DNA from 2 places in the Herminiimonas sp. Marseille-P9896 genome. Region 2 is predicted to be linked to the other one. Evidence: predicted binding sites of a transcription regulator. Region 2 holds the regulator's gene; the other holds the start of a gene.
What was found. Region 2 encodes FliA, which starts transcription of late flagellar genes. Its sites were predicted from a motif close to CTAAAGTTTNNNNNNNNNNNGCCGNTA; they were not measured.
Positions count from the first base shown of each region.

Region 1: a site for FliA is predicted at 2,676-2,702, ahead of H7U06_RS14430 (YjfB family protein). Genes of this name have one in related genera too.

Region 1 is NZ_CAJEVT010000003.1:881,834-894,326, reverse strand. Features, by position in the region: gene H7U06_RS14450 (efflux RND transporter periplasmic adaptor subunit) at 1-481, opposite strand, end outside; gene H7U06_RS14445 (hypothetical protein) at 678-860, opposite strand; gene H7U06_RS14440 (TetR/AcrR family transcriptional regulator) at 1,074-1,715, shown strand; gene H7U06_RS14435 (DUF924 family protein) at 1,765-2,370, opposite strand; gene H7U06_RS14430 (YjfB family protein) at 2,443-2,631, opposite strand; gene cls (cardiolipin synthase) at 2,869-4,266, shown strand; gene H7U06_RS14420 (helix-turn-helix domain-containing protein) at 4,277-4,624, opposite strand; gene H7U06_RS14415 (NAD(P)H-dependent oxidoreductase) at 4,733-5,296, shown strand; gene H7U06_RS14410 (glyoxalase superfamily protein) at 5,307-5,672, opposite strand; gene katG (catalase/peroxidase HPI) at 5,792-7,969, opposite strand; gene H7U06_RS14400 (ABC transporter ATP-binding protein) at 8,335-9,030, opposite strand; gene H7U06_RS14395 (ABC transporter ATP-binding protein) at 9,027-9,782, opposite strand; gene H7U06_RS14390 (branched-chain amino acid ABC transporter permease) at 9,779-11,047, opposite strand; gene H7U06_RS14385 (branched-chain amino acid ABC transporter permease) at 11,050-11,997, opposite strand; gene H7U06_RS14380 (branched-chain amino acid ABC transporter substrate-binding protein) at 12,098-12,493, opposite strand, start outside.
Region 2 is NZ_CAJEVT010000002.1:602,949-615,441, reverse strand. Features, by position in the region: gene motD (flagellar motor protein MotD) at 2-784, opposite strand; gene H7U06_RS08400 (flagellar motor protein) at 821-1,561, opposite strand; gene H7U06_RS08395 (RNA polymerase sigma factor FliA) at 1,543-2,274, opposite strand; gene H7U06_RS08390 (antiactivator of flagellar biosynthesis FleN protein) at 2,282-3,100, opposite strand; gene flhF (flagellar biosynthesis protein FlhF) at 3,093-4,367, opposite strand; gene flhA (flagellar biosynthesis protein FlhA) at 4,364-6,448, opposite strand; gene flhB (flagellar biosynthesis protein FlhB) at 6,445-7,617, opposite strand; gene H7U06_RS08370 (EAL and HDOD domain-containing protein) at 7,772-8,980, opposite strand; gene cheZ (protein phosphatase CheZ) at 9,042-9,674, opposite strand; gene cheY (chemotaxis response regulator CheY) at 9,700-10,098, opposite strand; gene H7U06_RS08355 (chemotaxis response regulator protein-glutamate methylesterase) at 10,249-11,325, opposite strand; gene cheD (chemoreceptor glutamine deamidase CheD) at 11,385-11,996, opposite strand; gene H7U06_RS08345 (CheR family methyltransferase) at 12,003-12,493, opposite strand, start outside.

The sequences.
Region 1 (12,493 bases), on a different contig from region 2:
CTTCCTGCAAGGCATTTTCACGTGTATCGAGTTCACGTTGTGCCACTGCACGTTCTTCCAGCAAACGCTTGGTACGTTCGAGTTCGGTTTTGGCCAGTGCCAGACGCGCTTGTGCGCCAGCACGCGCAGCTTCGGCACGCGCCAGTTCTGCTTTATATGGACGTGGGTCGATGGTGAACAGCAAAGCGCCTTTCTTCACCAATTGGCCATCCTGGAAATGCACGGCATCGATGGTGCCGGACACGCGTGGCCGTATCTCAACCCGCTCGACGGCTTCTACCCGTCCGGAGAAGTCATCCCATTCGGTAACCGAACGTTCCAGTACGCTGGCAACGGTGACGCTGACTGCGGCAGGTGCTGCGGCTGGCGTTTTTTCAGCGCGACCGGTGAGCGATACCGTCGCCGCGCCTACTATCAATAAGACGCCGACCGCGATCGCGATGGCGCTACGGGAAAAACGTGGAGTAGTCGATGTTTTCATTTTCATTCCCTGAAAAGTAATCTGTAAAAAATAGGTAGTTAAGAAGTGCCGGGCTAAGCCTGAAGATGAAAAATCAACATCGCTTCGCGTTTTCCCCTCCGGTCGCTGCTTTGCTTGCAGGATCCGGGAACGACAAAATGCCAGGCAGCCGACGCGTGTCGGCAATTAGTGGCATGATGTCGGTCTTGCGCATGATTCAGTGCTGGGCAGGCAGGCTCTGTCCGAAGTTGCCCAGTGAGACGGTTGCACCGGCCCACACAGCACCGCCGGTCAGAGCGCTGTCGTAAATCATGTCTTGCAATGCCTCATTACGCATCGCGGCAGACAGCGCGAGCGTACTGGCAGCAACAACGGTTATTTGGTAGAGACGGTTTTTCATTTGGTACACTCGCTGTTTACTAAGTAAATAAGTATTGATAGATAGAAACTAAAAGAACGATCCTTGATGGCCGCAAGGCCCAGAAAATATTTTCGTTAAATATTTCAATTTCATGACATTTTCATATTTCATAGTGATCGCTATGAAAGTATGATGTGACTGTATATTGCTTGTTTTCGTCTGTCAAGGGGTTTACTATCGATCGCTATGGAAATGGAAAATAAATCCGCACAAACCGACAAACCACGTAAAAAAGGTGGTCGGCCGCTCTCTTTCGACCGCGAAGCTGCGCTGGAACGCGCGATGCTGGTGTTTTGGCGTTACGGCTATGAAGCCGCGTCGCTGAGCGAACTGACGTCCGCGATGGGCATTACGCCGCCCAGCCTGTATGCGGCTTTCGGCGACAAAGAACAACTCTTCCTGGAAGCGGTGGAGCGCTACTCCACCAAACGATGCGACGCGCTGCAGGATATGTTTGCGCAAGCACCGACCGCGCGTGATGCCATCGAACGTTTATTGCAAAGCAGCGCCGTTGATAACACCTGTCCGAGCCACCCGCCCGGATGCCTGGTCGTCATGGCCGCTACCAATTGCTCCGCTTCTGCCGAACATGTGCAAACCGTGATGACCGAACGCCGCGAGAATATCGAAGGCATGATCACGGCGCGGATAGAACAAGGCATACAGGAAGGTGAACTGCCGACCAGCATAGATGCTGCCACGCTGGCGAATTTTTATGCTGCGGTGCTGCAGGGTATGACTATGCAGGCTCGAGATACCTGCGACCGCGATAAACTGCTGGCGATAGCCTCTGCCGCGATGCGTGCCTGGCCGGTAGCAAAAGTAGCAGCCTGAAACAAAACAGCGGGCATCCTGCCCGCTGTTTGCATATTCCCATCAGAAATCAGAACGAGGAGCCCGGCGTTTGCAGAAACGCATGCTCCTCTGCCGTCGTCTCACGTCCAAAGATCTCGTTCCGGTGCGGAAAACGACCGAAGCGCGCTACGATATCCCTGTGCTTGATCGCAAACTGGACAAAACCAGCAAAGGTTTCCTTATGCGATGCAGGCACATCCTGCAGCAACTGTTCAAACAATTGTACGGAACGGTGCTGATGCTCCAGCACTTCGGAATGTTCAAGCGGAAGGTAAAGAAAGACCCGTTCTATCGGGCGTAAATGACGTTCAAAGCCATGATCCAGCGCTATCAGCGTCCATTGTAGCGCCAGCGCATCGAAGGCAAATGAAGTTGGCAAGCCGCGATACATATTGCGCGGGAATTGATCCGTCAGCAGGATCAGCGCCAGCAAGTCACGCGGTTGCGCGGCCCACTCATCCAGCTCGCCGTTGGCGGCAGCCAGGGTACTGGCCTTGAAGCGGGCACTGATGGCCTGGTCCATTGCCGTATCCTTGGACCACCAGAGCTTGTTTTGTTGTGTCGCGGTTTTAGTGTCGTCAGATTCGTCGCCGAACCAGAATCTCAATACCGCATCTGCCGTTTCCATCGTCATGCCATCTCCTGTGCTAACCACCGTATCGTGCAGCTATGGTCGCATAGCTTGCCACAATCCGGAAGTCGGCAATCAGGCGGTGGTATTGACGTTTTGTCCTATGTTGGCAGGCAAGCTGACTTTAGGAATGGCATCGAGCAAGGTCGTTGCTGTCGTGCTTTGGATATCCATAGCCTTCTTGAATACCGTCAACGCTACTTCGTTGCTGGTACGTTGCTGTGCCATGCTGCTGGCCAGGCTGGCAATATTGCTTACGTCCATATCCACCTCACATCTACGCGCCGGGAGTGACGCTACTCCTGCTATATCGGCAGCTTTCCGGATTTCTTTACGGTTTCTTAATCCATAAGTTATTTACCTCACCCAACTATGCAATTAAACACTGCTATAAACAGTATTTAATGGCAAGATTAAGCGCGCCCCTGGCTTTGCTTTCATTTGTTTACAAGCAAAAAACTATCGGCCTTTAAAACCACTAACAAAAATATCCACTAAGAAATGTCCAAACACTTTTTGCGTGATCACTTTTTGCTTAGGCTTACTCTCGCGGGGCTTAGTCTCGCACTGAGCGCATGCGCTTCCCTGCCCGATGTGCAGTACCTCAAAACATCGCTGCAACCACAAGACTCGGCGACCATACAAACCGCCCAGGGCAATACCCTCTCCAAGGAAAAAACCGAATCGTTGCTGGCGCGTCGCCTGCGCAGTGACAATGTGGCCCTGCCTGAACTGGCAGCACTGGAAGAAGCCGCGACTGGCAGCCCGCTCATCGCTGGCAATAAACTCACCTTGCTCAATGATGGCCCGGACACCATACGTGCGATGCTGGCGGCGATACGCGCAGCCAAGGATCACGTCAATCTGGAGACCTATATCTTCAACGAAGATGCGCTAGGCACCGAGTTCGCCGAACTGCTGATGCAAAAGCAGCGCGATGGTGTGCAGGTCAATATCATTTACGACAGCATAGGCTCTCTCAGCACACCGCCGGAATTCTTCCAGAAACTGCGTGACAGTGGCATCAACCTGCTGGAATTCAGCCCGGTCAATCCTTTCAAGCGCGCTTTCTCGACACGCTTAAACAATCGTGACCATCGCAAGATACTGGTGGTCGATGGTCGCATCGCATTCACTGGCGGCATCAATATCAGCAGCGACTACTCATCCAGCTCACTATTCCGTTCGAACAAGAAACAAAGCGACCAGGACCTGGGATGGCGTGACACACATATACAAGTCGAAGGCCCGGCCGTCGCTTCCTTCCAGTGGCTTTTCATGCAAACCTGGGTCAGCCAGAAAAACGAAAACCTCTCAAAACGAAATTACTTCCCGCCGCTGACACGCATGGGCGACAAGATGGTGCGCGTGATAGGCAGCGAACCAGGTGGCAACTATGAGATGTACAAAGCCTATGCACTCGCCATGCAGGAAGCCAAAGTGTCTATCCATGTCACGAATGCCTACTTCGTGCCGGATGTGCAATTGGTGCAAGCGATTACCAATGCAGCGAAACGCGGTGTCGATGTGAAGATGGTCTTCCCCGGCATGTCGGATGTCGGCCTGGTCATGCACGCAGGTCGTTCGTTTTATACAGAACTATTGGCGGCTGGCGTACGCGTCTTTGAATTGCAGGCATCGGTGCTGCATGCCAAAACCGCTGTGATCGATGGCTACTGGTCCACCATAGGCTCAACCAATCTGGACATGCGCAGCTTCCTGCACAATAGAGAAGTAAATCTGATCACACTGGATAAGGCTTTCGGTGATGTGATGGAAAGCGCCTTCAACGAGGATCTGAAAAACTCGATAGAAATCACAGCCGAAGAATGGGACAAACGCCCTTTCTCAAATCGCATGAAAGAATGGATGGCGCGACGCCTCGAGTACTGGTTGTAAAGGACCTCAGTTACTCGCCATCGCGACGCACACGCGCCGCCGTGATGCGTTCAAAGTGCACCTGCCCCCAATCGCACATCGCATTGATAATCTCGCCTAGCGACAAGCCAAATTCGGTCGGCTTGTACTCCACCCGCGGTGGCACCTCCGGATAAACGATGCGCTCGATCACGCCATCGCTTTCCAGCTCACGTAACTGCTCGGTCAATACTTTTTGCGAAATGCCTGGCATCAACCGGCGCAATTCGCCGGGTCGTTGTACCTGTTCCAGCAAATGACACAGTATCGTGCACTTCCATTTGCCACCTATCAGGTACAGCGTCGCATCGATAGGAAACTTGAATCCCGTGACTTTCATAACTTCACCTATCTCTAATGGATAAATCAGCAGGCACAAAAAAGTGCCTACTTTTCAGGCACTGCCTGCATTGCTAGGATGCGTCATCAACAAGTTTAAGGACACATCATGAACAGCAACAAGATTCTCGTTATTGTGACGCATCCCGACATCCACAAGTCCGTGGTCAATAATAGATGGCTGCAGGAACTACAAAAGAATACGGACCTCGTCACCATCCATCAACTGCATGAACAATATCCGGACGGGCGTATCGATGTGGCGGCAGAACAAAAGCTGCTGCTGGAGCACGACACCATCATCCTGCAATTTCCGTTTTACTGGTTCAGCACCCCACCGCTATTGAAGCAATGGCAGGACGAAGTACTGACACATGGATTTGCCTATGGTCGCGGTACCGAGAAGTTGGCTGGGAAACGGATAGGCGTCGCTGTCTCGGCGGGCATCAAGGCCGTCGACTACAATCAGAACGGACGCTATCACTACACACTGGAAGAACTGCTACGCCCGCTGCGCGTGACAATTGAATACATCAGCGCGGAATACTTGCCGACCTTTGCCTGCTACGGTGTGGAACACGGCATTTCGGATGCAGACCTGGATGCGAATGCAGGACAGTACTTGCAATACATCAGGGAACTGGCCGCGGACCATTGCTGCGTCGCGGATTAGCCGGATGCAATCAGTCAGGCGACTGCTGGCAAAAACGCAAGTGATTGCCAAACGGATCGGCGATATCCATCATGCGTCCCCATGGTAAATCCTGCACACCCGGCTTGGCGTTCTTATAGTCTTTCGCCAGCAGCTCTGCATGCAGGCTATCGATATCGTCTATAGGGATAAAGATCGCCGAGCCCGGCGTCGCATCACCGTGATGCTCACTCAAATGCAGGATTAGCGACGAACGTCGCACCTGCATATACAACGGGAAGTTATCTCCGAAGCGATGTTCCCAATCGCAGCTGAAGCCGAGGAAATCAAAATAAAATTCGCTGGCTTTGGCTTCGTCAAAGATACGGATGATGGGAATCGCGGCGGATATCTGCATGGCTGTTATCGCTAGGTGTAGGTACAGCGATTATGGCTGAATTAACTTAAGGCGCAAATAAAAAAGCGATGCATCCGTACAGATGCATCGCTTTCCTGATTCAGACTATCTTGCTGCGTTTATGCCAGATCGAAGCGATCCGCGTTCATGACCTTGACCCAGGCGGCAACGAAATCCTTGACGAATTTTTCTTTCGCATCGGATTCGGCATAGACCTCAGCCACCGAACGCAGGATGGAGTTGGAGCCAAAGACCAGATCCGCACGCGTGCCTGTCCATTTGACTTCACCACTCTTGCGATCGCGACCTTCGAACACATTCGCATCGTTCTCCACTGCTTTCCACTGCGTACGCATATCCAACAGATTGAGCAGCACTTCATTGTTCAGCACGCCTGGTGTCTTGGTCAGTACACCATGCTTAGCACCACCCACGTTGATGTTGATTGCGCGCAGACCACCGATGAGCACTGTCAGTTCAGGCACGCTCAGACACAGCAACTGTGCCTTATCTATCAGCGCAACTTCGGCTGGCACACCGTTCTTCTTGCTGACGTAATTGCGGAAACCATCGGTACGTGGCTCCAGCGCAGCGAAGGATTCCACATCCGTCTGATCCTGACGTGCATCATTGCGTCCCGCAGTAAATGGCACGGTGATGTTGACACCCGCAGCCTTGGCAGCCTGCTCCACGCCCGCGCTACCCGCCAGCACGATCAGGTCGGCCAATGAAATCTGCTTGCCGCCGGTAGCAGACTGATTGAATTCAGCCTGTATGCCTTCCAGTACCTTCAACACCTTGGCCAGTTGCGCAGGCTGGTTGACTTCCCAGTCCTTCATCGGTGCCAGGCGGATGCGTGCACCGTTGGCACCACCACGCTTGTCCGAACCACGGAAGGTCGAAGCCGATGCCCATGCGGTGCCTACCAGTTCGCTCACGGACAAACCAGAAGTCAGCAACTTGGCTTTCAGTGCTGCGACATCAGCGGCATCCACCAGTTTGTAATCCACTTCCGGAATCGGGTCTTGCCAGATCAATTCTTCCTTCGGTACTTCCGGACCAAGATAGCGCGAACGCGGACCCATATCGCGGTGCGTCAGCTTGAACCAGGCACGGGCAAATGCTTCGGCAAAGGCTTGCGGATCTTCATGGAAGCGTTTCGAAATCTTGCCAAACTCCGGATCAAAACGCAGCGTCAGATCGGTGGTCAGCATAGTCGGCTTGTGGAATTTGCCCTTGACGTGTGCGTCAGGGATGATTTCCTCGGCATTCTTCGCCACCCACTGCTTGGCTCCTGCCGGCGACTTGGTGATTTCCCATTCAAAGTTGAACAGGTTTTCAAAGAAGTTATTACTCCACAGTGCAGGCGTCTTGGTCCAGGTTACTTCGAGGCCACTGGACACCGTATCCTTGCCGTGACCCTGGCCGAAGTTGCTGATCCAGCCCAGGCCTTGCGCTTCTATAGGTGCACCTTCAGGTTCAGGTCCCTTGTGCGATTCAGGTGCCGCTCCGTGGGTTTTACCAAAGGTATGACCACCGGCGATCAGCGCGACGATTTCTTCATCATCCATCGCCATGCGGTAGAACGTTGCACGAATATCCTTGGCTGCTGCCATATAGTCGCCGCTGCCGTCCGGGCCTTCCGGGTTCACATAGATAAGGCCCATGTGCGTTGCCGCCAGGTCTTCATTGAGGTCGCGATCACCGCTAAAACGTTTGTCGGTAGCCAGCCAGGTCGTCTCTGCGCCCCAGTTAACATCTGTGTCCGGTTCCCACACGTCTGCACGACCACCGGCAAAACCGAAAGTACGGAAGCCCATGGATTCCAGCGCCACATTGCCGGTCAGTACCAGCAAGTCTGCCCATGAAATGCGCTGACCATATTTTTGTTTGATAGGCCACAGCAAACGGCGCGATTTATCGATGTTGACGTTGTCCGGCCAGGAATTAAGCGGCGCAAAACGTTGCTGTCCGCGTCCACCACCACCGCGACCATCCATGATGCGGTAGGTGCCGGTTGCATGCCAGGCCATGCGTACGAATTGTGGGCCGTAGTGACCGAAGTCGGCTGGCCACCAATCCTGGCTATCGGTCATCAGCTTGACCAGGTCTGCCTTCAGCGCCTTGTAGTCAAGCTTCTTGAATTCTTCGGCGTAATTGAATTTTTCGCCCAAAGGGTTGGATTTGTTCGAATGCTGGTTGAGCACATCGACGCGTAACTGGTTGGGCCACCAGTCTCTGTTAGTAGTGCCGCCACTCGCGGCATGGGGAAAAGGACACTTGGTTTCGCTTGACATGATGGAGTCTCCTGAGTTGGCGTGGCTCTGTATGAGCCACGTAAAATTAATCGAAAAGGAAGGCAACCACTACAGACTACTGCTCGAGTCCCGCTCAATGGCCGTACGCAATAGCTGCCAGGACTTCAAGCCAGAGCGGCGATGACGATGGCAAGGGCGACTGCAACAAAGATCGGGACATACAGACTCCTGAATAGTGACCGCCTATGAACTTTATACAGAAACTATCGAAATCAGAATTTGATTGTTTAAATATATCGGATAGGCGATAACTATCCCATGTGAGGAGTAAGGTAATTCAGAGCAACTGTGGGAGCAAGAAGAATATGGAAGTGACAGGTGTAAAAGTGGCATTCGGGTCGCGCTCAGACGCCGAGCCATTCTTTCCTGATCGCCGCTTGCATCTGTAAATCCTGCGGACTGCCTTCAAACACAATCTGGCCATGCCCCATCACATACACACGCTGCGAAATCTCGAGTGCTATAGCAAGCTTCTGTTCTATCATTAAAACCGACACACCGCGTTGCCGCAACTCCTGCAGGAAGTTTGCAACCAGTACCACCATTTGCGGGGCCAGGCCTTCGGTAGGCTCATCGATCATGATCAGGTCGGGATCACCCATCAAGGTACGACACAGGGCCAGCATTTGCTGCTCACCGCCGGATAACACGCCTGCCTGCACGTGCTGCCGTTCCTCCAAACGCGGAAACAGACGATACATATCGTCCGCGCTCCAGCGCGATTTCTGCTGCGCACCCAGCAACAGGTTTTGCGCCACCGTCAGCGTTGGGAATACTTCGCGACTCTCGGCGACATAGCCCAAACCCTTGCGTGCAATCTTGTAGGTAGGCACACCGAGGATTTCTTCGCCCTTGAAACGGATGGAACCCGTCGCTTCGACCATACCCATCGCGGTCTTGACCATGGTCGAGCGCCCTACTCCATTGCGTCCGAGCAGGCTGACTATCTCGCCCTGTGCGATGGAGAGGTTGATGCCATGCAAAACATGGCTCTTGCCGTAAAAGGCATGCAGGTTTTTAATTTCCAGCAAGGCGCTCATGCTGACTCCACCGTGCCGAGATAGGCTTGTTGCACCAAAGGATTATTGCGGATGTTGTCAGGCGTATCGCAAGCGATGATTTCGCCATAAACCAATACTGCAATCTGATCTGCCAGGCCGAACACCACATCCATATCGTGTTCCACCATTAGCAAACTCTTACCGACACTGACCTTGCGTATCAACTCGACCACAGCATCCGATTCCGAACGGCTCATGCCGGCGGTCGGCTCATCAAGCAGAATCACGCTGGCGCCACCCGCTATCGTGATGCCTATCTCCAGCGCACGTTGCTCCGCATAGCTGAGAAAATCTGCTTCTACGTTGCGACGCTGCTGCAAACCTATCTCTTCCATCACCTGCTCGGCACGCTGTGTGACATCGCGCAAGCCATTCAGCCTTTGCCAGAATGAATAGCGATAACCGAGCGACCATAGCACCGCACAACGCAGGTTTTCAAACACACTCAGGCGATGAAAAATATTCGTGATCTGGAAGCTGCGCGACAAACCACGCCGGTTGATTTGATACGGCTTCTGCCCGACGATACTGCTGCCATTCAGCAGGATGTCGCCGCTGCTCACTGGAAAACGCCCTGAGATCAGGTTGAACAAAGTCGACTTACCCGCCCCGTTCGGCCCTATCAATGCGAGGCGTTGGCCTTGCGGCAACTGCAAGTTGGCGCCGCAAATAATCTCGGCATTGCCGAAGCTTTTGCGTACATCTTTCAATTCCAGTGCAAGCTGACTCATGGCCGCACCTGCAAGGTATTTTCGATATCCAGATTGACCGCCGTCCACGTCTGTTGCAAACGAGGTCGCGCACGCCACCACAGCAAAATGCCGAGCGCCAGCGGCAACAAACCCGTCAGCCAGCTCAACGGCTGTGCGGTGTCCAGCGTCCAGCCCGACAAGATCAGCGTCGTGCCATGCCGTGCATTCAGACTCAGGTGATACAGCATCTCAACCAGCACCACAAAGCCAACCAGCATCAGCGCCACCGCCACGCAAGTCAGCAACAAAGGCCGAGCCATGTACGCCAGCTTGCGATGGCGCAGCAAATACACGAACTGCATCAGCAAACCTGCGATACCACCCGGTGCCAGCATCACCAGCAAGACAAAAAACACGCCCAGATAGAGCTGCCATGCATTCGTAAAATTGGACAAGACCACGGTCAGGAAGACACCGACGATAGCGCCTATGATGGGGCCAAAGAAAAAGCCGGTACCACCTATGAAGGTGAACAGCAGGATCATGCCGGAGCGCAAGGCGCTGACATTTTCTGCGCTGACGATTTCAAAATTGATGGCTGTTAACGCACCGGAAATTCCGGCAAAGAAAGCGGATAGCATCAAGGTCAGATAGCGCACCCATTGCGGATCGTAGCCGATGAACTCAGCTCGCTCCGGATTGTCACGCACTGCGTTGATGATGCGCCCCAGCGGTGTTTGCGTAAATGCATACATCGCGATGGTACTCAGCAACAGCCAGGCCGCAATCAGGTAATACACCTCGATCTGTGGACCATAAGTAATACCGAAGAAAGCTTCACCCACCACGCGATCAGTAAAGATGCCGCCCTCGCCGCCAAAGAATTCCGGGAACATCAGCGAGCAGGCAAACACCAGTTCGACGATACCCAGGGTAATCATCGCGAAGGTGGTACCGGATTTCCGCGTCGTCACATAACCGAACAAGGCACCGAAAAACAAACCGGCGACGCCACCAACCAAAGGAATCAGCGTAATCGGGATATGCAGATTGCCTGCCGCGACCAGGTTGATCGCATGGATCGCGCAAAAAGCACCCAGCCCGGAATACACAGCATGACCGAAAGACAGCATGCCGCCCTGCCCGAGCAACATGTTGTACGACAGTGCAAAGATGATGAAAGTACCCATCTGGCATAACAGCGACAGCGCCGCGCTTTGCGTAAAGACGAGTGGCGCGAACACCAGCAGCGCGATATAGCCGCCCCAGATCAGGCAACGTTGACGATAGCTAACAGCTGCCATGCTCATGCGTCCCTCTTTCCAAGCAAACCCTTGGGTCGGAAGATCAGGATTAACACCAGCAATAAATAAGGCAGGATAGGTGCGACTTGCGAAATCGTCAGTCGCAGCACGCTATAACCGGGCGCATCGGTATTGATGTTGATGCCGATAGCAGCCAACGCATGCAGCAAGGAGAAGTCGAGTGCCACCGCAAAAGTCTGCAGCACGCCGATCAGCAAGGATGCCAGCAAGGCACCGCCCAGTGAGCCCATGCCACCGACCACCACCACGACAAAAATGATACTACCCAGCGCATGTGCCATATGCGGCTCAGTGACAAAAGCATTACCACCGATGACACCAGCCAATCCAGCCAGCGCACAACCACCAGCGAATACCCACATAAACACGCGCGGCACATTGTGCCCCAGCGCCTCCACCATCTGCGGATGCGTCAAAGCCGCCTGTATCACCAGGCCTATGCGCGTGCGCGTCAATGTGAAGTAAATGGCGACCAGCATCAGGATCGCCACCAGCATCATGAAGCCGCGATAAATAGGAAAAGTAGTCGTGTAGAGGGTAAAGAGCGAACCCTGCAATTCCGCCGGAATGGTGTATGGAACCGCGACCCGGCCCCAGATCAATTGCACCACTTCGACGATGACGTAGGACAAACCAAAAGTGAATAGCAACTCGGGGATGTGTCCGTATTTGTGTACGACACGCAAGCCATAACGTTCGACCAGCGCACCGAGCAAACCTACTGCCAGCGGCGCCAGCACCAGCGCGGGCCAGAAACCGATAGCGGTGCTGATGCTATAGGCGAAGTAAGCCCCTATCATGTAAAAACTGGCATGCGCGAAATTCAAAACGCCCATCATGCTGAAAATCAGCGTCAGTCCGGACGACAGCATAAACAGCAGCAAGCCGTAGCTCAAACCATTCAGCAATGAGATCAGCGTAAATTCCACGTGCCCGTTCTCTCCTGTCCAGGCATGCAGCGGCACACCTGGTTCTTCTTCATTTCATACAAGGGGGATCATGCCGCACCGGATGGGCGGCATCACGGTACTAGTGTGACGGACGCTTCATCTGGCACGAAGTAGGTTGCGCAGCAACATAAGCATCGATCTTTTGATCGGTACGCCAGCCATAACCGGTGTTTTCCTGATCGAACTTCACATCAGTGTTGTTCTGCTTGACCCAGGTAGCAATATACAAGGGTTGCTGTGCCTGGTGATCGGATTTACGCATTTCCACCTCACCGTTCAGGCTTTTTACTTTCATGCCTTCCATCGCCAGCGCGACTTTCAAAGGATCGGTCGAACCGCTTTCCCTGAATGCCTGGCCCAGCATGGAGAGCACAGTGTAGGACGCCATCGCGTAATAATCATCGTTGTATTTCTTTTTGAAGCCTTCGATGATTTCCTTGCCCGCGTAGGTTTCATTGTTCAGGTTCCAGTAGGC
Region 2 (12,493 bases):
CTTAATCTTCTGCCGTCACCGGCACTTCAGTCACCACATCAGGCATGCCCGAGAGGATCATCAGTTGCACGCGGCGATTGCGCAAGCGCCCTTCTGTCGTGTCATTGCTATCGACAGGAAGGTTGGCACCGTGGCCCATGGCGACCAGGCGTTTTTCGGCAACGCCGCTTGCGAGGAACAAGCGCACCACGCTGCTGGCGCGTACCGCAGAGAGTTCCCAGTTGGACGGGAACATCGTGTTGTTGATAGGCGTGTTGTCGGTGTGGCCTTCGACCTGAATGTCGTTGTCGACATCTTTCAAGACCTGAGCCACCGCGCGCAATGCAGCTTCCGATTGCGCATTCAGCTTTGCTTCGCCCGGCGCAAACAGCACGCTCGCATTAATCTCAACACTGACGCCGCGATTGGTTTGCGTGACACGTACCTTACCCTGGCTGACCAATGGAGCCATCGCCTTGAGGATGTCGCGAGCGATGCTGGTCATGCGCGCTTTTTCGCGTTTGACGACTGCTTCATTCGCGCGTTGCGCAGGCGATGGTATCGGCAGTGGCAGGATCGGAGTGTTTTGGCTGACCGGGTCCTTGATGGTTTCGGTCTTCGCAGCGACACCACCGAAGGCGATGCCGAGTGAACTGGAGAGAATGCGGTACTTGCCTTCGTTGACGGATGAAATCGCGTACATGACGACGAAGAAGGCGAACAGGAGCGTGATGAAGTCGGCGTAGGACACCAGCCAACGTTCATGGTTTTCATGCTCTTCTTCGTATTTTCTTCTACGTGCCATGGTGGATCTATCTGCCTACGCTGTGGGCGGGCCAACTTACATCGTATAGACGTTCATCCGCTCTTCGATCAAGCGCGGATTGTCACCTGCTGCAATACCGGCAAACGCATCTGCCAGCATTTCACGTTTGAAGATGTCCCTGCTGACCAATGCCTTGAGTTTGCTCGAGATAGGCAGGAAGACCAGGTTGGCGAAACCCACGCCATAGATAGTCGCTACAAAAGCCACGGCGATGCCGCTACCGAGACGACTAGGATCAGACAGGTTTTCCATCACATGGATCAAACCGAGGACTGCACCCAGGATACCGATGGTCGGCGCATAGCCGCCCGCCGCTTCCCAGATTTTGATGGCCAGGCGTTGACGCGTTTCGTATGCACCTATTTCCAGGTCCAGCACGTCGCGCAATTTGGTCGGATCTACACCGTCGACGATAAGGCGCAAGCCGTGTGCGATGAATGGATCTTTGACGTCCTTGATGACGCGTTCCAGGCTGAGTAAACCTTCACGGCGGGCGATGACGCTCCATGCGGTGATGTCCTTGATCAGACCCGGATAATTGTCGTCCTTCGGCATGAAGACCTGACCGGCCATTTTTACGCCCTGCACAAAGTTGCGCCAACCACTTTGCAACAGGACCGCGCCGACTGTGCCAACGATGACGATGATGAAGGCTGCAGGTTGTACCAGCGAGCCTAAAGCACCGCCTTCGAGCAATTGCCCGAGAAGGATGCCGCCCAGCGCCAGTGCAATACCAACTAAGCTACCCCAGTCCACGCTTTCTCCCTTAAGTTCGCACGCATCCTGGCGATAGCCTGACTATGCAATTGCGATACGCGTGATTCGGTGACTCCCATGACGGCGCCAATTTCCTTCAAGTTCATTTCCTGCTCGTAGTACAAACCCATGAGGATTTTTTCACGTTCCGGCAGCGCCTGGATCGCTTCGATCACGGCAGCACGGAAGCCGGTGTTCATCAGATTCTGCAGTGGATCCGGCGACTCATCGGTGCAATAACGATCGAGGAAGTGTTCGTTATCCTCGGTATCGTGGAAATCTTCGTAGTAGACCAGTTGGTGGCCACCGCCATCACTAAGCAAGTCCTGATAGTCTGCCAGTGACAACTTGAGCTGTTTCGCTACTTCACTTTCATTCGGTGCACGTCCGAGGCGTTGCTGCAAGGTGTTCATTGCCACCTCGATCTTGCGCATGTTCTGGCGCATGCTGCGTGGCATCCAGTCACTGCTACGCAATTCGTCCAGCATGGCACCACGTATGCGCTGCACTGCATAGGTTTCAAACTGTGCGCCGTGCGTTTCTTCATAACGGCTGACTGCATCAAGCAGGCCTATCATGCCGGCCTGTATCAAATCATCGACTTCTACGCTAGGCGGCAGCTTGGCTTTCATCTGGTGCGCCAGCTTTTTAACGAGCGGCGCATGCTCAGTTACCAGATGATTTTTGTCCGATTTTCCGGCCGCGGTATACATGTGTGAATCAGGCTCCAAACTTGGCGCTATGAGCGGACAAGGTAAAACGTTCAGCCAGGCCACGGAACGCAACTGATGCGCCTGCCAGCGGGAAAGCATCGATGACGGCGCGTCCCAGGCGTGCAGCACGTGTCATATGATCGTCCTGCGGTACAAAACCAACGGAATGTAATTGCAAGGCCAGGTAACGACTGGCTGCTTGCGCCATGTTTTGATAAACGACGGCAGCTTCCTGTGCATCGGCACCGGTTACCAGGATGCCGAATGGACGGCGCCCCAATTGCGCGTTTAATCGTTTTATCAGTGCGTATGCTTTCTTGATGGAGGCCGCACCCGGCGTCACCTGCACGATGATTTCACCATTGCCCATCGCCGGAATAGCAAAGTTGTCGTTCATATCCAGTTCAGCATCGACCATCAGTACATCGGATTGCGCCGCCAGGACACCAAAGGCGTTCGACAAACGGCGTTGCTGATGTTGATCGCTGCCATTCGCTGCACGCAAGGAACCACGTGTCAGCGAAGCCAGGCCAAAGCCCTGCGGCATCGCATGTACAACCTGGTTCAGCGCACGCTCCTGGCGCGCCACATCCAGCAGCGTGGCCTGCAACTCTGCGCCCATGCGATGGCTGATGCCGTCGTTGGAACTGCAAGCGTCGAGCAGCACGACATCACTACCGCTTAAAGCCAGCGAGGCGCTCAGATTGACCAGCATCGCGCTTTTATCGGCGGCCGAAGCTGCAGATAAAAATGTAAAAATGCGCGGCTTCGGTCCTGCGAGCATACGCCGCAAACCTTCTGCCTGATCACATTCGAAACTAGCCAAGAATCACCTCACGCAAACTCTTATCGTTCATTGCACGGACGGTATTTGCCATGACAGCTGGTATCTCCGCATCACCCAATTGGAATGGCGCTGTTTCGCGCTTGAGTTTAAATGCCCGGTCTACCAGATACTGTTGGTTCGCGACGTGCAGGTCTTCCGGCACGCGTTGTCCGTTCGCGACGTAGTATAAGTTCAATTTCTGTCTAATGACTACATCTAGTGCACTGCCAATGGTTGCAGCTTCGTCCAGTTTGGTCAATATGCAACCCGCGAGGCCATCACCCATGTAGGAACGCACTACTTCATTCAGTGTTTCACCGGTCGAAGTCGCGTTCAGGCACAGCAGGCGCTTGACCTGGTCACCGGCACCGGCCAGCATGGCGATCTGGTCCGCCACCATCTGGTCGCGCTGGCTAACACCCACAGTGTCGATCAGCACGGTATGTTTGCCTTTGAGCTCATCCAGCGCGATGCGCAGGTCAGCTTCATCCTTGACCGAGTGCACCATGACGCCGAGGATTTTGCCGTAGATGCGCAGTTGTTCGTAGCCGCCGATACGGTAACCGTCAGTCGTAATCAGAGCCAGCTTGCTTGGGCCATGACGCATGACGCAACGCGCAGCCAGTTTTGCTGTGGTTGTTGTTTTACCGACACCGGTAGGACCTACCAGCGCATAGACGCCGCCTTTTTCCAGGATTTCGTTTTCATCACCTATGGTGGTCAGGTTGCGGGTCAGGATGGATTTGATCCAGTCCATGCCGCTTTGATTGCTGGCACCGGCAGGCAGGCGAGCGATCAGGTAACGCGCCAGGCTGGCACTGAAACCGGCCGCCAGCATTTCTCGCAATACCGTCGATTTGACCGGTTCACGTTTTTGCGGATCGTTCCATGCGAGTTCGGACAGCTGGATTTCCAGCATGCCGCGCATGGAGCGGATTTCGCTCATCATATTATTCAGTTCAGCCGAGCTGATTTCAACACGGTCGGATGCCGCGCCTGTATCTGCTGCATTCGAGGTCAAAGCCAGCGGAGCTGCTTGCGCAGGTTTGTGATGCGGTACCAGCGAAGCCAGTGTGGTTTCGGAAATGGCAGCGCGCTCAACCATAGGTTCTGCCAGCGAGGCCATATCCTCACCGGCCAGCGCCAGGATCTCGACGCCGCCATCGATGGCGCGATTCGAGAGAATGACCGCATCAGGTCCGAGTGCTTCGCGCACCAGACTCCATGCGCCGCGTGACGTGCTTGCCGTAAATTTCCTGACGTTCATACCTGACCTCCAACTAAGCTAGTTACTCTGATTGTTTTTGAATCCGGGACTTCTGCATGCGACAGCACTTTGAGCTGCGGCAAGGCACGGCGCAGGAAGCGCGCCAGCAATGCGCGCAATTGCGCTGGCACCAGCAGTACCGGTGTTAATCCTAAAGATTCCTGTTGGCGCGTCGCGGCTTCAGCCTGCGCAGCTATCGTGTCGGCCAGGCCTGGCTCGATACCGGCACCGTCTGCACCGCTACCCTGCAAGGCTTGGGTCAACAGACGTTCGAGGCGGTTATCCAGTGTCATCACCGACAATTCATTGGTGGACGGGAACAGCTGCTGCACGATGGCGCGTCCCAGCGCTACACGTACCAGAGCAGTCAGTTCGTTGACGTCCTGGATGTAGGCTGCGTGTTCGGTCATGGTTTCGATGATGGTGTGCATATCGCGGATATGGACACCTTCGATCAGGAGGTTTTGCAGGACCTTTTGCAAGGTCGACAGCGGGATCAGCTTGGGTACCAGGTCTTCCACCAATTTAGGCGATTCCTTGGTCAGGTGATCCAGCAATTGCTGTACTTCCTGACGCCCCAGCAATTCAGCTGCGTGCGTAGTGATCAAATGATTCAGGTGGGTCGCTACCACGGTACCGGCATCCACCACGGTGTAGCCCATGCCTTGTGCCTGCTCACGCATGCTCGAATCAATCCAGGTAGCTGGCAGACCAAAGGCAGGATCGCTGGTGGTTGGTCCTGGCAAGGTGCCACTGACCATGCCCGGATTGATCGCGAGGAATTGACCGGCAAGCGCTTCACCACTACCCACCTCCACGCCTTTGAGCGTGATGCGATACGCAGATGGTTTCAATTCCAGGTTGTCGCGGATATGTACTGGTGGCGACAGGAAGCCGACTTCCTGCGCGAATTTTTTTCGTATGCCCTTGATACGGCGCAGCAGCTCACCGCTTTGCGATTTATCGACCAATGGAATCAGGCGATAGCCGACTTCCAGGCCCAGCGTATCGACTTGCACAATGTCTTGCCAGGTCGCCTCTTCCACTTCCGGTGCTGGTGGTGGTGCGGTAACTTCCGGTTCAACTTCCGGTGCTTTCAGGTTGCGTTGCGAGATCAGATAAGCCGCACCTGCCATCAGGCTGGCCAGGAACAGGAAGGATACGTGCGGCATGCCAGGGATCAAGCCCATGCCGCCGATGATGGCAGCGGTGATGTACAGCACTTGTGGACGTGCAAACAATTGGCCGATCAGCTGACCGCCAATGTCTTGCTCACTGGCGACGCGAGATACCACGATACCGGCAGCGGTAGAAATAATCAGCGAAGGAATCTGTGCGACCAGGCCGTCACCGATAGCCAGCAGGGTGTAGTTTTCCAGCGCAGAGGAGAAGCCCATATCGTGCTGCACCATACCGACCACCAGACCACCAACCACGTTGATGACGGTAACGATAATGCCGGCGATCGCATCACCACGCACGTATTTACTTGCACCGTCCATCGCGCCGTAGAATTCGGCTTCCTGGGCCACCTGGGTACGACGCAGGCGTGCATCCTGCTCACCGATCAGACCGGCGTTCAGGTCGGCGTCAATCGCCATTTGTTTACCCGGCATCGCATCCAGGGCAAAACGGGCACCCACCTCAGCGATACGGCCTGCACCTTTGGTAACGACCGTAAAGTTAATGATGGTCAGGATCACGAAGACCACGATACCGACTGTGTAGTTACCACCGATCAGGAAGTGGCCGAAAGCCTCAATCACTTTACCTGCTGCATCCGGACCGTTATGTCCTTCCGTCAGCACGACACGGGTCGACGCGACGTTCAGCGACAGGCGCAGCATGGTGCTCACCAGCAGCACGGTCGGGAACACCATGAAGTCCAGTGGCTTGACCGTGTACAAGGCAGTCAGCAGCACGATGATGGACAGCGCAATATTGAAGCTGAAGAAGATGTCCAGCACGATCGCCGGCAGCGGCAGCACCATCATCGACAACATCATGATGATGATCAGCGGTGCTGCGACAGCACGCGATCCTTGGCCGGTCATCCAGGCGGGTAATTTCAGGCTATTCATTGTGGCAGGCCATTCGAATCTGCATCAGCTGCAGAGGGATTAAGTGGGTCCATCTCTGGCGGTACATCGAGATCGCCCGGTTTGACCGGACGCGCACCGCCGTGTTTGCTATACGCACGCAACTGGAATACATAGGCCAGTACTTCAGCCACTGCGATATACAAAGCTTCAGGAATTTCGTCACCGAGCTCAGCGTGGCGGAACAGCGCACGTGCCAGTGGCGGCGCTTCCAGCAGCACGACGTTGTTTTCCATCGCGAGCTCACGGATCTTGGCCGCGACTTCATCCGCACCCTTGGCAACCACGCGTGGTGCGCGCATGCCGTTTTCGGAATATTTAAGTGCGACCGCATAGTGCGTCGGGTTAGTCACGACCACGTCTGCGGTCGGTACTTCGGACATCATGCGGCGGCGGGCCATTTCACGCTGTTGCTGACGGATCTTCGCTTTGATTTCCGGATTACCTTCAGACTCCTTGGATTCCTGGCGTACATCCTGGCGCGACATCATCAGTTTCTTCGCGTGTTGCCACATTTGGTAAGGCGCATCGATCGCAGCCACGATCACCAGACCGGCTGCAATAAAAATGAAGCTGAACACCAGCAGGTGTCCCAAATGTTCGGTACCGCTTTTCAGTGGCTCTACGCTCAGCGCCATAACAGCGTCGAATTCATGGCGCATCACCATCCATGCGATCCAGCCGATCAGGATGGTTTTGGCGATGGCCTTGCCCAACTCAACAGCTGCGCGGCTGGAGACCATATTGCCGAGACCCTTGATCGGGTTCATACGGCCGAAATTCGGTTGCAGGGCTTTACCACTGAACAGCCAGCCGCCGATCAGCGCAGGCGACACCAGTGCCACCACGATCAGGATCAGCGCAGCCGGGGCAAAAGCAATCAGCAAATCGATGATGCTGGCAGCAGCATGTGCCAGCAGCAGTTCCATGTCGAAAGCCATTTCACGGTCGAAAGACAGTCCGGACGCGAGCATCTTGTTCAGCTCACCGACCATGCGACCACCCAGGATCCAGAAAGCAGCGCCCGCGCCGAGCAACAGCGTACAAGTCGCCAGCTCGCGCGAACGCGGCACGTCGCCCTGCTCCCGCGCCTGTTCCAGCTTGCGCGGTGACGCGGGTTCCGTCTTTTCGAGATCACTTTCTTCAGCCAAAGCCGACTCCTGAGGTGCTTCCGATAGCGTTCAACACGACGCTATACGGACCTATGAGTAGATTATTGGCCAGAACGCCCCGGACTAATCGGGGGAATAGGGTGGGAAAGGTGCCGCTTTTCAGTCATGCAAAGCGGGGAAATGGCGGGAAAAACTAAATCTTGAGCGCCTGGGCCCACAACAATGCGGCCAAATGGGCTTCATTGACCTGACGCGCACTGATGAACAGCGATTCAGCCAGTGCTGCAATATTGCCATTATTCAGCTCACAAGCCTCAGCCAGAGCCAAAAACGGGCCGTACATGCCATCACGCGTCAACAAAGCTTGGGCGACTGGTTCAGCCAGCTGGATTTTAGCCAGGACCTCTTCCATAGGCATACCCAGCAAACGGTCCAGCAAGGAAAACATGCCGACCACGAACAGGTTCTCGGCTTCGTTTTTCGGCAGGATGCCCTGCCCGGCCAATTCCGCAAAGCGGCCGCGCACGATGGCGGTCTGCATCAGCACCGCCGCATGGCTATCGGTACTGGCCGTTGCCAGCAGCAGCGACAACCAGCGATACAGCGGCGAGTAACCCAGCATGGTCACTGCATGGCGCAGCGACTGGATTTCGGCACCGAGGCCGAAACCGACGCTATTGATGTAACGGAAGAGCTTGTAGGACAGCGCAGCATCGCGTTTCAGGACTTCTTCCAGTTCGCGAATGTCAGCGTTTTGGCGCAACATCTCCATCAATTGAATGATGATGATCTGCGCTGAATTCAAACCTTTTTTCTCGGCATGCGCACGCGGTGTCAGGTACAAATTACCTATAAACGCATGCAACCCCTGCAAGGCACAGACATCGTATTCCTGCCACGATGCCAGCTTGCGCACGACCGCCTTGACGGTCCCGGACTGCAAGGCGGCTATTGGTATCGCCGCGCCTTGTTCATGACTAAGCCGCCCTTCGACATGGCTGACGACTTGCAGCAAGGGATTGCCTGGCTTGAGCGCATCTGCACCACGCAGGGAAATGCCGTAGCCCAGCTGTCGCAATGCGGTGGCGGCCTTCAGTGTTTCAGGATCGGCCAGGTCAGCACCGGTCAAGCGGAATACCGTGTTCCTGGCCGGTAGCTTGCGCACCACATTCGTCGCGATCAGGGCTGGCGTCGCTTCCAGGAACAGCAAGCTGCCATTCAGCTGACTGGCAGCCTCTGCGCCCTGCAATTGCGCGGCAACCACATCCACCAGCTCCAGCAAGTCGTCGTCGCTGGCCATACCACTGCCCCGCTCGCCACCAAACCAGGACAATTCATAGCCCAGCACTTGTTGCGTGGCGTTGAGCATAGGCTCACGTACGATGAATTTCAATTCAGACATGGGAACTCAGGGATAGGGACTGCACAGTGACCGAAGTCGGCATGGATGGCCTGGGTGAAAATCAAAAACCCAGGCTTTCGAGCAAGTCATCAACCTGCTCTTGTCCTGCCACTACGTCATGACCAGTAGGATTGATTTGCGGGCCATTCAACAAGCCACTATCAACTTCTTTCTTTTTCTCGGCTGGCGCGTAATCGACCAGCAATTGCAGCAGTTGCTGCTCCAGGCCGTGTGCCAGCTCGGTGACCTTTTTGATGACCTGGCCGGTCAGGTCCTGGAAGTCCTGCGCCATCATGATGTTCATCAAATGCTGGCGTGTTTCCGTGGTCGCTACCTGCGTCGCATTCAGATGTGCGATCGTTTGTTCGGCCAGCACCTTGAATTTTTCTTCCGAGTAGCCGCCCTGCAAGGCTTGCTGCCATTGCGTCGACATCGCCGCCGCGTCAGACTGCACCTGCTCCTGCAAAGGGCCGGCAGCTTCGGTTGCGTTCAGTACGCGTTGCGCTGCCTGCTCGGTCATGCGTGCTACATAATCGAGGCGATCACGCGCATCCGGAATGTCATGCGATGCGCGTTCTACCAATTGATCGAACCCCAGGCCGCGCAGGCTTTCGTGCAAGGCACGCGTCATGTGACCGACGCGCGACAGCACTTCATCGTGCGGTATGCCCGCTTCGCTTACTGCATCCACCATCTGTACAGATGCGTTGGCAGTCAATTCAGGCTCCTGCAGCGGCCAGTTTTTCGAAAATCTTTGCCAGTTTTTCATCCAGCGTCGCGGCAGTGAACGGCTTGACGACGTAACCGTTGGCACCTGCTTGTGCGGCTGCAATGATGTTTTCTTTCTTCGCTTCAGCGGTCACCATCAACACTGGCAACTTCGACAATGCCGGATCAGCACGGATGTGCTGCAGCATGGTCAAGCCGTCCATATTAGGCATATTCCAGTCGGACACGACGAAGTCGAATTGCTCACTACGCAACTTGGCAAGTGCCATCGCACCATCTTCAGCCTCATCGACATTCGTGTAGCCCAGTTCTTTCAAGAGATTACGAACAATGCGACGCATCGTTGAAAAATCATCAACAACTAAAAATTTGGTGTTTGGGCCTGCCATGAATTACTCCATTAAATCTCTATACGTTCATCGATCCGGCAAAGAATCGAACATGGTGTACTACATCCGCTTTTTTGCGCTCGTACTATTATGCACTGAGGATACATAAATTTTGCGAGAAATCCGATAGCACTTGTCGTAAATCAACACTTAGACGCGCAAGGCACGACTGCTGTGTGCGGCAAGGTAGCCCAGGACCATGCCTGGCAAGGCTTGCAAGGGACCGACTTCGTGGGTTGCACCAACGGCAATTGCTTCGCGCGGCATGCCGAATACTACGCAAGAAGCTTCGTCCTGCGCAAAGTTATATGCACCTACGTTTTTCATCTCGAGCATACCGAGTGCACCGTCTTTACCCATACCTGTAAGAATTACACCGACAGCATTCTTGCCCGCGTGCACCGCTGCAGAATGGAACAGCACATCAACCGATGGACGATGACGATTGACCGGTGGTCCCTGATCGAGTTGTGTCATGTAATTGGCACCACTACGCACCAGTTGCAAATGTGAATGACCAGGTGCGAGATAAGCGTGTCCCGGCAATACACGTTCGCCACCTTCGGACTCTTTCACACTGATCTTGCACAAGCTGTCGAGCCGCTGTGCGAACGATTTGGTAAAGCCTGGCGGCATGTGTTGCGTGATCAAAATGCCCGGGCAATCGGATGGCATTTGCATCAGGAAATCCTTGATCGCCTCGGTACCACCAGTCGATGCGCCGATGATGATCAGCTTCTCACTACTGGTCAGCGGGTTGCGTATCATCGGCAACGCCTCGCCTGCGGCCTTGTTCGCATCATGCGGCGTGATCTGGCGCGACTTGATGCGTGCCTTCGAAGCAGTACGGATTTTGTCTGATATCAATTCGGTATATTCGAGCATGCCGCTTTGGATAGACATCTTCGGTTTGGTGACAAAGTCCACCGCGCCCAGCTCCAGCGCACGCAAAGTAATATCCGAACCGCGTTCCGTCAGCGATGACACCATCACCACCGGCATAGGACGCAGACGCATGAGTTTTTCCAGGAAGTCGAGGCCATCCATGCGCGGCATCTCGACGTCCAGTGTTAATACATCCGGATTGGTTTGTTTGATCAAATCACGGGCGACGATGGGATCCGGTGCAACGCCGACGACTTCCATGTCCGGCTGGCTGTTGATGATCTCTTTCATGACGCTGCGTATCAGCGCTGAATCATCGACGATCAATACTTTAATTTTCATGAGGCTACCCTGGCAAAACGTTTTCGTTTTTATTCTATTGATGGATATTTTTATTTGCGTCAGGAAAAGAGCTCTACATCTCCGCTGACTGCGCCTGATTGCAGACGGTTGGCGTAATCCTGCTCGCGATTAGCCAATGTGTTGTTGTTCAGTTGTCTGAGTTTCTTGACCAACACTTTGCCGTTGCGCGGAAAAAAATAAACCTTGCGCGGATGGACGTCATTCAGGTCTTCCGCCACGATGCGTATGTTCTCCACTTTCAGGAAATTACGCACGAACTGGGCATTGCGTTCACCGACATTAATCGAAGTAAAACCGCTCAGGACATTACCGCCGCCAAACACTTTGGCTTCCAGGTTTTCCCGGCGCGCGCCTGCTTTCAGCAAATCATTGATCAGGATTTCCATCGCATACGTGCCATAGCGCGCCGATGCCGAAATCGGGCTATCCGCATCACCGCCGCCATCCGGCAACATGAAGTGGTTCATGCCGCCTACACCGGTCACGCGATCGCGTATACAAGCCGAGACACAAGACCCAAGCACGGTGACAATCAGCATGTCCTTGCCGGTGTAGTAATACTCACCCGGCAAGATCTTGGCTGCGTCGCGGTCGAAGGTCCGGTCGTAATAGACGTTCGTGGCGAAATGCTCTTTGGTCAGTTCATTCATGGATTCTTATGCCCGACGTGGTTGCGACAAGCCCGCCTTTTTGTTGGGTTCCAACTCGTAAACCGTTTTTCCGCGCAACTTGAATGCATCGGTGACATACAGGAAGTTTTCCGAATGGCCGGCAAACAGCAAACCGTCCGGCTTCATCAGCGGCGCGAAGCGATCCAGTATCTTGCCTTGTGTCGGTTTATCGAAATAGATCATCACATTGCGGCAAAAGATTGCATCAAACTGACCGGAAATACCCCAGTTGCTCTCCAGCAGATTGACCTGTTTAAAGGTAATCAGCTGACGCAATTCAGGACGCACGCGCACCATGCCTTCACGTGCACCTTTGCCGCGCAGGAAAAAGCGCTTGGCGCGCTCAGGTGCCATCTTGTCCAGACGATCTATCGAGTAGACACCGTTGGCACCTGTGTTCAATACATTGGTATCGATATCGGTCGCAATTATGCGCACCGGTGGCGTCAGCGTATTGAACGCTTCGCACGCAGTCA